2 regions of the Ruminococcus sp. 5_1_39BFAA genome follow, and region 2 is predicted to be linked to the other one. Evidence: predicted binding sites of a transcription regulator. Region 2 holds the regulator's gene; the other holds the start of a gene.

Region 1 (8,746 bases), on a different contig from region 2:
CCGTAGCCTTTGATACTTTTGCTTCCATGCAGATATCCGTGAGGCAATATTCCTTCTTGTTCTGGCTTAACAGATATTTCAGCATCCTGCATTGTGCCGGAGTCAGATCAAGATCCTCCATATGCTCCCTTCCGTACCGGATCAGACCTGCATTCACCTGCCTTAACAAACATCCGATTTTCATTTCATTCACTTTTTGTTACCCCCGTATCCCATTCAGAAGCCATTCCTTCTGCACATTTTATCTCCCGCCTTTGCCGGAAAACTGGTATGTTCCATAACAATTTGTCAGCGAACAAATCCCATAAAAATAAAGGGATAGCTCTGCAACCATCCCTCTATTGCTTTATCAGTACATTTCCTGATTTTCCGCAGCAGCCGGTGTTTTTTCTTTGATATCTGCCACAGCCGCCTCTGTTGTAAGAAGCGTGGATGCCACGCTTACCGCGTTGTTTAAGGCACTTCTTGTAACCTTTACCGGATCAATGATCCCTGCTTTTATCATATCCGTATATTCTTCTTTTGACGCATCAAATCCGATCCCCGCTTTGGCTTCCTTTACCTTGTTGATCACCACAGCTCCATCAAGCCCTGCATTTTCCACAATAGCGCGCAGAGGTGCTTCCAGCGCTTTCTCCACGATCTGGGCGCCTGTCTTTTCATCGCCGCTCAGAAGGTTGATCACTTCCTTCAGCTCCTTCTGGGCATGGATATATGCGGAGCCGCCGCCTGCTATGATGCCTTCCGCAACGGCTGCCCTGGTTGCATTCAGCGCATCCTCAAGACGGTATTTTGCTTCCTTCATTTCTGTTTCCGTAGCAGCGCCGATCTTAATGACTGCCACACCGCCGCTCAGTTTTGCGATACGTTCCACAAGCTTTTCTTTATCATATTCGGAGGTCGTTTCTGCAGCCTGTCTGCGGATGAGGTTTACGCGATCATTGATCTTTGATTTTTTGCCCTCTCCGCCAACAATAACCGTATCGTCCTTTGTCACCTTTGCGGACGCGGCACGTCCAAGCATATTCATGGTAACATCCTTCAACTGTATTCCAAGGTCGTCCAGGATCGCCTGCCCGCCTGTCAGGATCGCGATATCCTCCAGCATTTCCTTCCTGCTGTCTCCATATCCCGGAGCCTTTACTGCCACAACATCCAGAGTTCCTCTTAATTTATTCAGGATCAATGTGGTAAGAGCCTCGCCCTCAACATCCTCCGCGATGATAAGCAGTCTGCTTCCTGCCTGCATGATCTGCTCGAGCAGCGGCAGAATATCCTTGATATTGGAAATCTTTTTGTCTGTGATCAGGATGTACGGCTTTTCCATATTTGCCGTCATTTTCTCTTTGTCATTGCACATATATCCGGAAAGATAGCCTTTGTCAAACTGCATTCCTTCCACGACTTCAATTTCCGTATTCATGGTCTTGGATTCTTCGATGGTAATAACGCCGTTCTCTCCAACCTTTTCCATGGCGTCCGCGATCATCTGCCCCACTTCATCGCTTCCGGAAGAAACTGCAGCTACTCTTGCAATATGATCTTTGCCTGTAACCGGATGGCTCATGCCCATAATAGATCTTTCCACAGAATCTGCAGCTTTTTTCATTCCCCTTCTCAGAATGATGGGATTTGCCCCGGCAGCGATATTTTTCATGCCTTCATTGACCATAGCCTGTGTCAGAACTGTTGCGGTGGTGGTTCCATCTCCGGCAACATCATTAGTCTTTGTGGCCGCTTCCTTTACCAACTGCGCGCCCATATTCTCATAGCGGTCTTCCAGTTCGATTTCCTTTGCAATGGTTACGCCGTCATTAGTGATCAGAGGGGTTCCATAAGATTTATCCAGAACCACATTCCGTCCTTTCGGTCCCAAAGTGATCTTTACTGTATCCGTAAGCTTGTTCACACCTGCTTCCATTTTCTTTCTTGCATCTTCGTTAAAATTAATATCTTTCGCCATAATCCTTATCCTTCTTTCCTGATCATTCTACTTTTGCGATAATATCGTCCTCAGAGACAATGGTATATTCTTCGTCTCCAATCTTGATGGTCGTACCTGCATATTCTTTATAGATAACCGCGTCCCCTTCCTTAACGGAAACAGCCGTCAATTTCCCATCTGTATATTTTCCCGGTCCCACTGCTACCACAAGCGCTTCCTGCGGTTTTTCCTTTGCGCTGTCCGGGATGAGGATTCCTGATCTTGTTGTTTCCTCTGCTTTCTTCTGCTGCAGTACAACTCTATTTCCCAATGGTTTTATCGTCATTTTTTTCACCATGCCTTTCCAATGATCACTGTATAAAATCCATGCTTTTTTCAAAGTCATATGTTCGTGCGAAATCGGGCGCCTGTCTCGCTGCCCGCGGGAATAAATTTAATAAGGGGGCTGCGTACATCTGATCTGATCAGTCTGTACAACAGCCCCAACCTTTAGGAGGAACCTGCGGCAAAGCCTGCGGTCCTGTGGAGGACGCTCCTTATGGAAATGCCCTCCGGTGTTAGTTAGCCTTCAATTGCGATACAATTTTCCTGTTCTACTTTACGATTTTCTGCCTTTGGCAGGGTCAGTTTCAGAATTCCATTCTCAAACTTCGCGTGGATGTCACCTTCTGTTACCTTCTCTCCCACATAGAAGCTCCGGCTCACCGCTCCTGAGAACCGTTCTCTTCTGATGTATTTTCCATCCTCGTCCTTCTGGTCGTTGTTCCTGTTCTGTGCTGCCTGGATGTTCAGGTAACCATTCTTCAACTGTACCTTAACATCTTCCTTTTTAAATCCCGGGAGATCGATATCAAGCTCATATCCCTGATCCGTCTCCTTCACATCGGTTCTCATCACATTCTGTGTGTTTCCTCCGTGAATAACTCTGGTTGTTCTCGGGAATGAAAAATCCATCAGGTCATCAAATAAATCTTCTCCAAAAATACTAGGCATTAACATAAGTCATTTCTCCTTTCATCAAATCAACTATTTATTCATCAGCACTATGGAACAGTTCCATAATGTAGGGTGCAATGAACTTTGGATTGAACTTTTTTGTTTTGCTCTGTTCCTTTGTTCTATATGTACTATAACATATGTTGTTAGCACTGTCAAGAGTCGAGTGCTAATTTATTTGTGAAGAATCTGTGTCCGCTAAATGTGTATGAATAAAAGCTGTCGATGAACCGAACCCTATAACTGCTTTTTCAGGTTTCTGATATCCCGCTGTATTCTTCTGCACACTCCCTGACAGTCTTTTCCTCTGGCTGTGATCGTCTGTAATCTTGACTCAAGTAATTTTATTTTTGCATTTGCATCCATATTTATACCACCTTTCCTGTATATCCTTTTTTTCATCATAAGCCTTATTAGAATAATAAGGTCAAGCACAATTTTTCCTGCTCCTTTTCTTCACAAGAAAAATACGGTTCATTCCAGGCTGCCATTCATATGGAAATTCCACGTACCGTTCCACCTCGCCCACTTCTCCAAAGACCTTCATCCAATAGGGCGTGGATTCCTGCTTCAGATGCAGAATTCCTTTTTCCCCGTACATATGCTCTCCCATTTCTTCATAGTTCATGGCCTGCAATTCTTCCTTGGAGTAGAATGGATTCAGCTTTATAAACCAATATCCTCCATCGCACAAAACACGGTCCAGATTAACTAATGTATGGTATCCCACATCCTCGGTCATAACATCCAGCACATTTGAGAGGATAATCCCATCAAACCGTTCTTCCTCAAAGGTATCAAGAAAGTTTTCATCTCCTTCAAAAAAATGAACATTCCGGTAACCACTCAATTTTGCAGTCTTTTTTTGCAAAATTGATTCCATTCTCCGCCACATCAACGCCAACACCCCGACCTTTTTTGCTGCACTGGACATATTGAAACAGAATATCCCCTGTCCCGCATCCAAAGTCCAGTACCCTGTCTGTTTTACTTGCAAGCATCTTTAAACATGTATCAAACAGCGGTTCTACACGAAGCGTTACATTTCTCAGGTCAACCGGCTCACTCTCAGAATAAACCATATTCCACATATCTTTTTCACAGCTGCACGTATTCATTCTTTTCACCAACCTTCCTTATCGTTTACTTTCTGTCGCATATTACCTGGTAATGCCGTATACGCAGACATTTACTTTTATAATAAACCTTGTTATAATAATAAGGTCAAGAAAATATGGGCTGATTTTTATGTCACAAGGAGATACGGTGAATGAAAGATTATCTAACAATTAATGAATTTGCCAGACTAAGAAATGTAAATGCCAACTCAATCCGATATTACGAAAAGCTGAAAATTCTGATGCCGGCATGGATCGATCCGCAGACCAAATACAGATATTACCTGCCGGAGCAGCTTGATCTGCTGGATACCATTACCCTCTGTATCAAGCTTGGCATACCTCTGAAAAATCTAAAGCATTATATTGATGAAAATGGCAGATTAGATGGAAGAAAGATCTTTGAGGACGGCAAACGTGTCATGCAGGAAAAAATTGCCGATATGCAGACTGGTCTGGAATTGACACAATTCAATTTAGAGGCTCTGGAGCGGAATCAACAGTACAGCGATCATCAGGGGATTTACTCACATGAGATCGAAGAACGCTACTTTTTTATAAAAACATTTTGTGGAAACTGGAATGATCTGTTACAGAAAGAAAAAACAGCTATGGATTTATTTCAATATGCTCAGGATCTGAATATGGTCCCGGTATTTCCCGCCGGAATTTTAGTTGACGGTGAAGCATCACCTGCATCGTTCTCCTTTTTTGTCCAGGTTCTTCACCCAGTTGAGAACGATAGCCGGATACTTCACCTTCCCAAAGCCAAATATTTCTGTTTGCAGGTCGATCTGACCTCCAAAACAGATCTCTCAAAGCTTCTTGCTGAAAACTTTCCTCAGTTCAGCAAAAGAAATGTCATCATATCCAATATGCTGCTAAATAAGATGTATTTAAACGGCAGGCACAGTGAAATACAGATACCGGAGGCGTTACCCTGAAGCGGGAGCCGCACGCCGTATCTTGGGTTTTCATTCTCATTTTTATAATCCTGCAGCCGCCTTGTATTCCCTCAGCTTTTGCTGCGCGGCCGCGTTCAGTGTCCGAGGGACCTGGATCTGTACGGTTACGTATTCATCCCCTTTTACGGAAGGATTATTCATGGAGGCAACACCTTTTCCCCTGAGCCGGATCTTGGAGCCGGACTGGGTTCCTGCCTTGATGCGGCAGCTAACATTTCCGTAAAGGGTGGGTACCAGGGCTTCTCCGCCAAAAACTGCGGTTGTGTAGGGGATCTGTACACTTGTGTAAATGTCGTTGCCTTTCCTTTCGTATCCGTCTTTCGGCGCAACTGAGATTTCAAGTAAAAGATCCCCTGTCTCACCGCCATAAAGACCTTCTCTGCCTTTTCCCTTCAGTCGGATCTTCTTTCCATTGTCAATGCCTGCAGGGATGTGGACCTTTATAGACTGGGCACGACCATTCTCATCCTGGAAAGAGATCACCTTATCACATCCGAAGACAGCTTCCTCAAAGCTCACCTGCAGGGATGCCGTAATGTCTGCGCCTCTTGCGCCGGTGCCGAAGCCGCTTCCTCCTGTGCCAAAGCCCCCCTGAAAGCCGCTGTGGAAGCTGCCTGTTCCTCCGAATCCGTCTCCGAAGAATTCTTTGAACAGGTCATCCATATTTCCGCCTTCAAAATGGAATTCCCGGTAGCTTCCTCCATTGTTTCCTGCTGACTGATATCCAGCATCTCCGGCACCCATAGTGCCGTCAAATGCGGCGTTTCCAAACTGATCGTACATTTTTCTCTTTTCCGCATCCCCTAATACCTCATAGGCTTCTGTCACTTCTCTGAATTTCTCCTCTGCGGCAGTATTTCCTTTATTTGTATCTGGGTGATATTTTTTTGCCAGCTTACGGTATGCCTTTTTAATGGTCGCTTCATCTGCATTTCTATTTACTCCCAAAACTTCATAGTAGTCTCTTTTTGCTCCCATACGTCATTCTCCTTTCACAAATTTTCTGCAATTCTCCTGATGGATTACTTTCCTTTGAAATAAAAAGACTGCATGTTACATTTTGTAATCATGCAGTCCCATATATAAAGAGGTGCCAATTAACCCTCCATGGCAATGTATTTCTTTTTCTGCTTCCGGTTTCTTTGGTTCTTTTTCGGGATTGCAGGGTAAGCACTCAGCTTCTTTTGTTCTACTTGTACTATAATAACTCCATTTTTAGCACTTGTCAAGTGCGAGTGCTAATTCATTTGTGAACTATATGTGAAATGTTTACTTTTGCAGGCTTGTCCGGCTTGCAAAACAGTAAGCCTATTTTCCGAAAATCTCCTTTGCCGCCTTCATGTTTTCCATAATGGGAACACCAAAGGGGCACCGTGTCTCACAGGAACCACACTGTATACACTCTCCTGCATGATGAGCCAGGACTTCATAGTGCTCACGGACAGTTTCCGGCACTTCCTTCTGCGCCTTTGCCAGATTCAAAAACTTTGTCACATCTGCAACGTCTATCTTCTTTGGACAGGGCGCACAATGGCTGCAATACATGCAGTGACCTTTCCAACTGATTTTCGGGAACGCGGCAAATGCCAGAGCGTAATCCTTTTCTTCATCAGGGGCATCTTCATAGGCAAGACTGGTTTTAAGCTGTTCTACGGAATGGGCTCCGGCAAGAACGGTTGACACTCCGGGACGGGTGAGCGCGTAATGCAGGCACTGGTTCACAGTCAGGGCTTTTCCGGCTGGTGACAATGCTCCGTCCAGCAGGTCGCCGCCCCCGAAAGCCTTCATCACGGTGATCCCCACTCCCATACGCTGACAGACCTCATACAGCTCCTGACGTTCCGGATCCATGTTCACCAAAGGGGCCTCATAATTCTTTTCCTGCCACAGTTCTTCCACATCCTCACTGGCAGGCTGCAGATCATAGCAGGGATTCACACTAAACATAAGAACCTCGATGGCACCGCTTCTTACCGCCTCCAGTGCAACTCTGGGATTATGGCTGCTCATTCCTATATGCCGGATCACTCCTGCTTTTTTCAGGTCCCGCACATACTGCAGCACCGGGCCGTTTGCAATGTTTTCCCAGTCTTTCATGGAATCCACGTAGTGGATCATTCCCACCTCAATATGATCTGTCTGCAAAAGAGCAAGCAATTCCTGAAAGCCTGCTTTTACCTCCTCAATATCCCGTGTTCGCTTATACTGTCCGTTTTTCCATATGGAACAGATATGCGCCTGAATGATAAACTTGTCTCTTCTTCCCTTCAGTGCCTTTCCCACGCTGGCTCGTATTGCAGGATCAGATGTATAAAGGTCAAAATAGTTAATGCCGCTTTCTTCCGCCGTATCAAACAGAAGCTGCGCATTTTCGCAGTTATTTTCCCCAAAGCCTTCACATCCCATGCCAATCTCGCTTACCTTTAAACCAGTGTTTCCCAAATCACGGTAATTCATAGTTGATTTCTCCTTTTTTTCATGATCGTTTTGTATGAATTGCTTTAGCGCATAAAGCCGTACATTTTTCCTTTACTACTGTACCATTTATCTGCTTTCATGTAAACAGCGCCAGTGAAAAATGGGGAGCTGCAGCAGCTCCCCGTTTTTCGTTATCCCTTCTTTATCTAATGCATCTTAAGATTCTTCCGCACGCATCCTTGCACCTGCACCGGATGGAGCGTTTCATCACACGGAAGATTCCCCACATGCCGGATTCCACATCCCATCCCAGGCTTCCGGAGCGGTACAGATAATCTCCCGGACAGGAGGCGCCGCCTTTCAGCTCCATGTCAAAGCGATTGCCCACACTGATCCCTCCCTGGAGGGGAATCTCTCTTGAGAACGCATCGTTCGGCTGTTCTCTCCACAAATGCCCATGAATCGTCAACGACACATTTCTGGGTTTATCCGCTGGCATCATGGTCCGGAAAATCACCCGGTCACCGGAATAGGCTTTCCATATCGGTGTGGCGGGATCACCGTGGATCCTGCTGCTGAACACCTTCCACACCCGCGAATCCCTCTTAAGACGGTTTGCAAACCGCTCTGAACGATAGTTGTAACCCTTTTCTCCTGTATCCTCCGGATCAACGGGCTCCTCGCTGTTCGCAGCCGCAGTCTGGATGAGATTGCCCTGCGCATCCAAAAGACGGATTCCGTTCTGGATAAACAGTACATATTCCCGGAAGCTTTCTGTTCCCGGTGCCGTGATCACCGCCTGCTCCGCAAAAGTATTCCTTTTTCCCGTAAAATTCTCGTACCAGCTTGCTCCTGCAGGCTCTACGATCACAGCTCCAAACAGTCCGTGATACCTGTGATTTCGCATATCCCCAAAGGACTGCAAAATACATGCTCCGTATTCACGGTCAGCCTTCCAGAGATAACGCTTGCTCTCACCGGGCCCAACTGTCTGCTCTTTTGGGTTGTATCCCACATTGATCCCCGAATCGCTGACCGGGTCATACTGAAGAAACTGAGGATTCAGAGAAACCCTGTTAGAGGGCTTGTGCCGGAAGTCCAGCGGCACCCTTGGATAATCGAAATAGGGTACCGGATGGTCCGGATTCCATACATTATGCAGCGTAACCTCCAGCCAGTCTCCCACATTTGCGCGCAATATCAATGGCTTCGGCTTATATTTCCCGGCAAATACCAGATCCACATCCTCCAGCGGGACAAAGATCAGTCCGTCCGGGTCATGATCCCCATATCGGTTATATACC
Region 2 (8,746 bases):
GAGGACAAGCTTCTGGAGGCACAGAGGATTTCGGAGCGGACTAATTTTGACATTGAGATGATGAAGGAAACAGGATTCTGCTCCGGCATTGAGAATTATTCCAGGCATCTGGCCGGGTTGGAGCCGGGGCAGCCGCCGTATACGCTGCTTGATTATTTCGGAGATGATTTCCTTTTGATCATAGACGAGTCCCATAAGACGGTACCTCAGGTGGGCGGCATGTACGCCGGGGACCAGAGCAGAAAGCAGACGCTGGTAGATTACGGCTTCCGTCTTCCTTCGGCAAAAGATAACCGTCCATTAAGCTTTGAGGAGTTTGAAAAAAAGCTGGATCAGGTACTCTTTGTTTCCGCCACACCGGGTGAATATGAGCATGACCATGAGCTTCTGCGTGCGGAGCAGATCATCCGTCCTACCGGGCTACTTGATCCAAAAGTGGAGGTGCGTCCGGTAGAAGGGCAGATTGACGATTTAGTGGGCGAAGTAAATAAAGAGGTGGAGAAGAAACATAAGATTCTCATTACCACCCTCACAAAGAGAATGGCAGAGGATCTGACAGAATATATGAAGGACATCGGCATTCGTGTGCGGTACCTTCACTCAGACATTGATACGCTGGAACGTGCGGAAATCATCCGCGATATGCGGTTGGATGTATTTGATGTGCTGGTGGGTATCAATCTGCTTCGTGAAGGTCTGGATATCCCGGAGATTACGCTGGTGGCGATTCTGGATGCAGATAAAGAAGGCTTTTTGCGTTCGGAGACATCCCTGATCCAGACTATTGGTCGTGCGGCCAGAAACAGTGAGGGGCATGTCATTATGTACGCCGACAATATGACAGATTCCATGAGAAATGCGATTGATGAGACAAACAGGCGCCGCGCCATTCAGGAAGCATATAATAAGGAACATGGAATTACTCCTACCACCATCAAAAAAGCAGTGCGTGACCTGATCGCTGTGTCCAAGGCAGTTGCGGAGACTGAGATCAAGCTGAAAAAAGATCCGGAATCCATGGACAAAAAGGAGCTTACAAAACTGATTTCACAGGTGGAAAAGCAGATGCGCGCTGCCGCTGCAGATCTGAATTTCGAGCAGGCAGCCGAGCTGCGAGACAAGATGATAGAATTAAAGAAGAATCTTGCGGAATTAGAAGAATAAATATAGTGTGTAAAAAAGTACAGGTTTTCCGAGACGGTGGATTAAAAAAGCGGAAGAGAGCCTGTACTTTTTAATCTGGAACTCCTTTTTTGGTAAAAACATGAAAATTTCACAGAAAAAAATTGTAAATAATATTGACAAATCCATGGAAGAGGTGTATCTTAACATCATAAATGTTAGCACTCCAATAAAATGAGTGCTAACAAAAGGAATTCTAAAAGAAAGGAGCAGACATTTCATGGATGAAGTATTAGATGAGCGCAAAAGGAAAATATTAAAAGCAATCATCAAAACTTATATGGAGACAGGTGAGCCGGTTGGTTCCAGGACGATTTCCAAGTATCCGGATTTAAATGTCAGCTCAGCAACCATCCGAAACGAAATGTCCGACCTGACGGACATGGGCTACATTGTGCAGCCTCACACTTCGGCTGGAAGAATTCCGTCTGATAAAGGCTATCGCCTTTATGTGGATGAGCTTACCAGGGAAAAGGAAGCGGAAATCGCAGAGATCCGCGACATGATGATTGAGAAAACGGATAAAATGGAAAAGGTATTAAAGCAGGTTGCGAAAGTGCTTGCAGCCAATACGAATTATGCTACCATGGTCACCGTTCCTCAGTACAGCGGAAGCCGCCTGAAGTTCATTCAGCTTTCACGGGTCAGCCCTCAGCAGCTTATAGCGGTGGTTGTCTGTGAAGGCAACGTTGTCCGTAACCAGATTATCAATCTTGATGAGGAAATGGACGACCAGACAATCCTGAAATTGAATCTTCTTCTGAATACCAACTTAAATGGCATTCCCATTCAGGATATCAATCTTGGCATGATCGCCAGACTGAAGGAACAGGCGGGAATCCACAGCGGTGTGGTTGCGACGGTTCTGGACGCTGTTGCGGCAACCATTCAGGTGGATGAGGAAGATATGGAAGTATATACGTCAGGTACTACTAACATTTTCAAGTATCCTGAGCTTGCAGACAAAACAAGAGCCAGCGAGCTGATTTCCACTTTTGAGGAAAAGAAGGAACTTTTAAACATGGTACGCGAGGAAATGGCGGACTCAGGAAATACCGGGATCCAGGTCTACATTGGAGATGAAGTTCCAGTGCGTACTATGAAGGACTGCAGTGTGGTTACCGCTACCTACGAATTGGGAGAGGGAATGCACGGAACTATCGGAATCATTGGTCCAAAGAGAATGGATTATGAGAATGTGGTAGACAGTTTGAAGAAATTAAAGGTCCAGCTTGATGAAATTGTAAATAAGAAAACATAGAAAGGCGGTAGAAAGCGTGTCAGAAGAAACAAAAAAAGAACCTGAAGTGCAGGAGGAGGCAGTTGATATTCCGGTATCTGACGGACAGGATGACGAGGCAGCGAATACGGCCGACACAATGAAGGAACCGGTTCAGGAAGAATGCTCTGAGGAAAATGCGGCAGAAAGTGCCGAAGAGTCTGAAAAGGATTCCGAAGAAGATTCAGCTAAGGCACCAGAGGGAAAATCAAAAACATCCTTCTTTGGCAAAAAGAAAAAAGAAAAAGACAAATTTGAACAGCAGATTGAAGAGCTTACGGATAGGCTGAAAAGAAGCATGGCAGAATTCGATAATTTCCGTAAACGTACGGAGAAAGAAAAAGCCAGCATGTATATCATTGGCGCTAAGGATATTGTAGAGAAGATCCTTCCTGTTGTGGACAGCTTTGAGAGAGGGCTTGCACAGGCACCGGAGGAAGACGCATTTGCCGACGGCATGAAGATGATCTACAAACAGCTTATGACCGCACTGGATGAGATGGGTGTGAAACCGATCGAAGCAGTGGGAAAAGAGTTCGACCCGAACTTACACAATGCAGTTATGCATGTGGATGATGAAGAGGCAGGCGATAATGTAATCGTGGAGGAATTCCAGAAGGGTTACACCTACAAAGATTTCGTAGTCCGCCACAGCATGGTGAAGGTTGCGAATTGACCGAAAGTAACTTAACGAGGCCGACCGAAGGGAGAGGCGAGTTTAGTGAATCGGACTTCCGAAGAATCATCTAAAATATATCACAGGTTTTATTAATATAGGAGGAAATTTATCATGGGAAAAATTATTGGTATTGACTTAGGTACTACAAACAGTTGTGTGGCAGTTATGGAGGGCGGACAGCCCACCGTTATCGCAAATACAGAAGGCTCCAGAACAACACCGTCTGTTGTCGCTTTCACAAAGACAGGAGAGCGTCTGGTAGGTGAGCCTGCAAAACGTCAGGCAGTTACAAACGCAGACAAAACCATCTCCTCCATTAAACGTGAGATGGGATCTGACTACCGCGTAAAGATTGACGACAAAAAATACTCTCCGCAGGAAATCTCCGCAATGATCCTGCAGAAGCTGAAAAAAGACGCAGAAGGATATCTTGGCGAGTCCGTTACAGAGGCTGTTATCACAGTTCCTGCATACTTCAATGATGCTCAGCGTCAGGCTACCAAGGATGCCGGAAAGATTGCTGGACTTGATGTAAAACGTATCATCAACGAGCCTACCGCAGCGGCCCTTGCATACGGCCTTGACAATGAAAAAGAGCAGAAGATCATGGTATACGACCTTGGCGGTGGTACCTTCGATGTTTCCATTATTGAAATTGGTGACGGCGTTATCGAGGTTCTGGCTACTGCCGGAAACAACCGTCTGGGCGGCGATGACTTTGACCAGAGAATTACAGACTACATGCTTTCTGAGTTCAAGAGAACAGAAGGCGTTGACTTAAGCAATGACAAGATGGCGCTTCAGAGATTAAAAGAAGCAGCAGAGAAAGCAAAGAAAGAGCTTTCCTCCGCAACCACCACAAACATCAACCTGCCATTCATCACTGCTACTGCTGAGGGACCGAAGCACTTTGACATGAACCTTACCAGAGCAAAGTTCGATGAGCTGACACATGACCTGGTAGAGAAAACAGCAGAGCCGGTTCGCCGTGCGCTGTCCGATGCAGGACTGACTGCTTCCGAGCTGGGCCAGGTACTTCTGGTAGGTGGTTCCACACGTATCCCGGCTGTACAGGATAAGGTAAGACAGCTTACAGGCAAAGAGCCGAGCAAATCCCTGAATCCGGATGAGTGCGTTGCACTTGGCGCTTCCGTACAGGGCGGCAAGCTTTCCGGCGAGGCTGGCGCAGGCGATATCCTTCTTCTGGATGTTACTCCGCTGTCTCTGTCCATCGAGACAATGGGCGGTATTGCAACCCGTCTGATCGAGAGAAATACAACTATTCCGACTAAGAAGAGCCAGATCTTCTCCACAGCAGCAGACAATCAGACAGCCGTTGATATCAACGTAGTACAGGGTGAGCGTCAGTTTGCAAGAGACAACAAGTCTCTGGGACAGTTCCGTCTGGATGGAATCCCGCCAGCACGTCGTGGCGTTCCGCAGATTGAGGTTACCTTCGATATCGACGCAAACGGTATTGTAAATGTATCCGCAAAAGATCTTGGAACAGGAAAAGAACAGCACATCACCATCACTGCAGGTTCTAACATGTCCGATGCTGAGATTGACAAGGCTGTAAAAGAAGCTGCTGAGTTTGAGGCACAGGATAAGAAACGTAAAGAAGCAATCGACACCAAGAACAACGCTGACTCCATGGTATTCCAGGTTGAGAACGCACTGAAGGAAGCCGGAGATAAGCTGGATGCTGGTGATAAGGCTGCCGTAGAGGGTGACCTGAACGCATTAAAAGACCTTCTTGCAAAATACACAAATGCAGAAGACCTCACTGATTCCCAGGTTGCTGAGATCAAAGCAGCACAGGAAAAGATGATGGAGAGCGCACAGAAGCTTTTCGCAAAGATGTATGAAGCACAGAATCCGCAGGGCGGCGCAGGCCAGGCTGGCCCGGACCCGAACATGGGAGGAAATGAAGCAGGCTACGGAGATGATGTGGTAGATGCTGATTATAAAGAGGTATAAAGCTGATCTTTAAAATGTGAAACTCAGGATTTCCGGCCGTCAAAGACATGACGGCTGGAAGTCTTACTATTAACATAAAAAGATAGGAATCATAATCATGGCTGATAAAAGAGATTACTATGAAGTCCTGGGCGTTCCCAAGAACGCCGACGATGCTGCGCTGAAAAAAGCATATCGCCAGTTAGCCAAAAAATACCACCCGGACGTAAATCCAGGCGATAAAGAAGCAGAGGCGAAATTTAAGGAAGCTACAGAGGCTTACGGTGTTTTAAGCGACCCTGAGAAGAGAAAACAGTATGACCAGTTCGGTCATGCGGCCTTTGAAAATGGCGGGGGCGGAGCCGGCGGCTTCGGCGGTTTTGACTTTTCCGGTGCCGACATGGGAGACATTTTCGGAGACCTGTTCGGCGATTTATTTGGCGGCGGAAGCCGCAGACGTCCTAATAATGCTCCCTCCAAAGGGGCTAATCTTCGCGCGCGCATAAATATTACCTTTGAGGAGGCTGTTTTCGGCTGCGAAAAAGAGCTGGAGATCACCCTGAAGGACGAGTGCAGCACTTGTCACGGAACCGGGGCAAAACCTGGAACTTCTCCTGTTACCTGTCCGAAGTGCAACGGCGAAGGCCAGATCGTGTACACACAGCAGTCTATGTTTGGCATGGTGCGTAATGTGCAGACCTGCCCTGATTGTTATGGAACCGGAAAGATCATTAAGGATAAATGTACGAGCTGCCGGGGAACCGGATATACCTCCAGCAGAAAGAAAATCCAGGTATCTGTTCCGGCAGGTATTGATAACGGACAGAGTATACGGATCAGGGAAAAAGGAGAGCCGGGCACAAACGGCGGACCAAGAGGCGATCTGCTGGTAGAGGTAAATGTTGCACGCCATCCTATTTTCCAGAGACAGGATATGAATATTTATTCCACAGCACCTCTTACCTTTGCTCAGGCAGCATTGGGCGGTGAGGTACGCATCAGCACTGTTGACGGTGAGGTTGCATACGAAGTGAAGCCTGGCACCCAGACCGATACCAGAATCCGCCTGAAAGGAAAAGGCGTTCCTTCCCTTCGAAATAAAAATATCAGAGGCGACCATTATGTGACCCTGGTGGTACAGGTTCCAACCGGATTAAATGAGGAGGCAAAGGAAGCACTCCGCCGGTTTGATGAGGCCTGCGGCAACCGTCCGTCTGAGAGCGGAAAGGGAGAAAACGGAGAAAAAACCGAGAAAAAGAAAAAAAGCTTTATGGATAAGCTGAAGGAAACCTTCGAGGAATAGGCTGCAAAAGAAAAAAAAGAATATAAGAAAAGAGGAGATATCCTCTTTTCTTTTTTTGCTTCTTATTGTATATTAGAGAATAGTGGCAAACTGCAGGAAAAAACAGTGATGATTCAATGACACAGAGAGGGAACAGATGAGCGCAGGGATCGTACTTCAACAGATGATGATAATTTTTATATTGATTTTGACAGGCTATGCTGCCTGCAGGAAAAATATCATTCCTGCAGGAGTATCGAAAGGTATTTCTGCATTGGTGGTCAATATCTGCAATCCGGCAATTCTGATCCGAAGCGTTTTTACTGTGGATGACACGGTGACAAATGAGAAGATTCTTTTGGCTGTGCTTGCGGGCGCTGTCATGTACTGCATCCTTCTGGCTGTATCATGGATTTTTCCAAGATGTTTAAAAGTGGAAGAAAAATGGAAAAATCACTATGCAATGATGTGCCTTTTCGGAAATACCGGATTTATAGGAATCCCTTTGACTGCAGCAGTTCTGGGAGACCAGGCGGTGATTTACGTGGCTGTGGTAAACACGTATTTTAACCTGATCTTTTATACATACGGAATCCACCTTGCGGACAAGGAAAACAGCCATTTTTCATGGAAGAACTTCCTTAATATGGGAAACCTTTCTATAGTAGTAACACTGATTTTGTTTCTGCTGCGTCCGACTATTCCGGAAGTGCTCACATCCAGTATCAATTATATGGCAGACACCACCACCTTTCTGGCTATGGTGGTGATCGGAATTTCACTGGCAGGAAGTAACCTGAAAGAGATTTTTACCGAGGGAAAGCTGTATCTGTTTATTGTACTGCGCTTTCTTGCAGTGCCTGTGGTCATTGGAATGATCCTTAAATTGTTTGTTCATGATGAAAACATTTACGGTGTGATGGTTCTGATGGCAGCAGTACCTGTGGCAAACCTTCCTCTGATGCGTGTGGAAGAGACTGGGGGAGACGGACAAATGCTTTCAAAGGGTATTATCCTCAGCACGATCCTGTCTTTGATCACAATTCCGCTGGTAGTTGCTTTTTTATGTTAAGGAAGATGGCTGCTGACGCAACCGCATTCCGGCGCAGTGTGCACCGGCAGGTTCTTTGCATTATAAAGGAGGCTTTCGTTGGATCTTCAAAAAAAGAGTTTTTGGGAAAAATATCTTCCTAAATGGGAGATTATCCCGCTTCTTACCATTCTGGCTGCAAACTGTTTGATATACTGGGGCAGCAGTGCGTTTACCGGGGACAGATTCCATTATGACTTTACACTGGACTTCGACAGGGCAGTTCCGCTGATACCGGAATTTGTATGGATTTATATTCTCGCATATCTTTTTTGGGTGGCAGGGTATATCCTGTCGGGGCAGCGGGGAAAAGAAACCTTTTACCGTTTTGTCGCCACAGATCTGACGGTTCATCTGATCTGTTTTATTCTGTTTCTGCTTATACCCACTACCAATGTGAGGCCGGAACTGGCAGGAGAAACGATCTCGGAAAAGGTGTTGCAGCTTATCTACGATATGGATGGAGGAAGCAGCCCTTACAATTTATTTCCATCCATTCACTGCTATGTAAGCTGGCTGTGCTGGCGGGGCATTGCAGGTGCAAAGGAAATTCCAAAATGGTACCAGAACTTTTCACTGGTGTTTGCAGTGCTGGTGATCATTTCCACTCAGGTGCTGAAGCAGCATTATATTGTGGATGCAGTTGCGGGAGTGGCGCTGGTGGAGCTGGCATGGTACTTTTACAGGAAGAAAAGCCATTATCAGGGAGTGAAGAATTTTTTTGAGAAGCTGAATAAAATGATATTTAAAATATAGATGGGAGAAATGCTATGAAATGGAATCGTTTTACCATTAAGACCAGAACTGAGGCAGAGGATGTGCTGATCTCCGCACTGGCAGATGTAGGGATTGAGGGTGTGGAAATCCAGGATAAGCAGCCTCTTACGGAAGAGGACAAGGCACAGATGTTTGTGGATATCATGCCGGAGGGACCGGAAGATGATGGGATCGCATATCTGAACTTTTATCTGGAGGAGGATGCGGATACGGAGAGTATTCTGAAGGATGTGCGCCAGGCAATCGATGAGGTAAAAAGCTACATGGACATTGGAGAGGGAACCATCCAGGAGTCTCAGACAGAGGACAAGGACTGGATCAATAACTGGAAGGAATATTTCCATCAGTTCTATGTGGACGATATTCTCATTGTGCCTTCCTGGGAAGAGGTGAAGGCGGAGGACAGCGATAAGATGGTTCTTCACATTGACCCAGGCACAGCTTTTGGAACAGGAATGCACGAGACGACTCAGCTTGTGATCCGGCAGTTGAAGAAAT

What was found. The regulator HrcA, encoded in region 2, represses chaperone genes, less so after heat shock. The targets are predictions, from matches to a motif close to TGTTAGCACTCNNNNNNNNNGAGTGCTAACA.
Region 1: the regulator HrcA is predicted to act here: its motif matches at 3,086-3,116, upstream of ACESZH_RS05435 (Hsp20/alpha crystallin family protein).

The regions. Positions count from the first base shown of each region.
Region 1 covers NZ_CAXSVO010000003.1:102,910-111,655, forward strand. The annotation lists gene ACESZH_RS05420 (MarR family winged helix-turn-helix transcriptional regulator) at 1-184, opposite strand, end outside; gene groL (chaperonin GroEL) at 350-1,963, opposite strand; gene ACESZH_RS05430 (co-chaperone GroES) at 1,986-2,270, opposite strand; gene ACESZH_RS05435 (Hsp20/alpha crystallin family protein) at 2,507-2,944, opposite strand; gene ACESZH_RS05440 (hypothetical protein) at 3,179-3,307, opposite strand; gene ACESZH_RS05445 (hypothetical protein) at 3,369-3,824, opposite strand; gene ACESZH_RS05450 (methyltransferase domain-containing protein) at 3,760-4,059, opposite strand; gene ACESZH_RS05455 (MerR family transcriptional regulator) at 4,212-5,003, shown strand; gene ACESZH_RS05460 (DnaJ C-terminal domain-containing protein) at 5,046-6,002, opposite strand; gene ACESZH_RS05465 (aldo/keto reductase) at 6,333-7,481, opposite strand; gene ACESZH_RS05470 (multicopper oxidase domain-containing protein) at 7,645-8,746, opposite strand, start outside.
Region 2 covers NZ_CAXSVO010000014.1:66,880-75,625, forward strand. The annotation lists gene uvrB (excinuclease ABC subunit UvrB) at 1-1,164, shown strand, start outside; gene hrcA (heat-inducible transcriptional repressor HrcA) at 1,403-2,443, shown strand; gene grpE (nucleotide exchange factor GrpE) at 2,460-3,137, shown strand; gene dnaK (molecular chaperone DnaK) at 3,252-5,120, shown strand; gene dnaJ (molecular chaperone DnaJ) at 5,218-6,402, shown strand; gene ACESZH_RS14855 (AEC family transporter) at 6,539-7,453, shown strand; gene ACESZH_RS14860 (phosphatase PAP2 family protein) at 7,532-8,227, shown strand; gene prmA (50S ribosomal protein L11 methyltransferase) at 8,242-8,746, shown strand, end outside.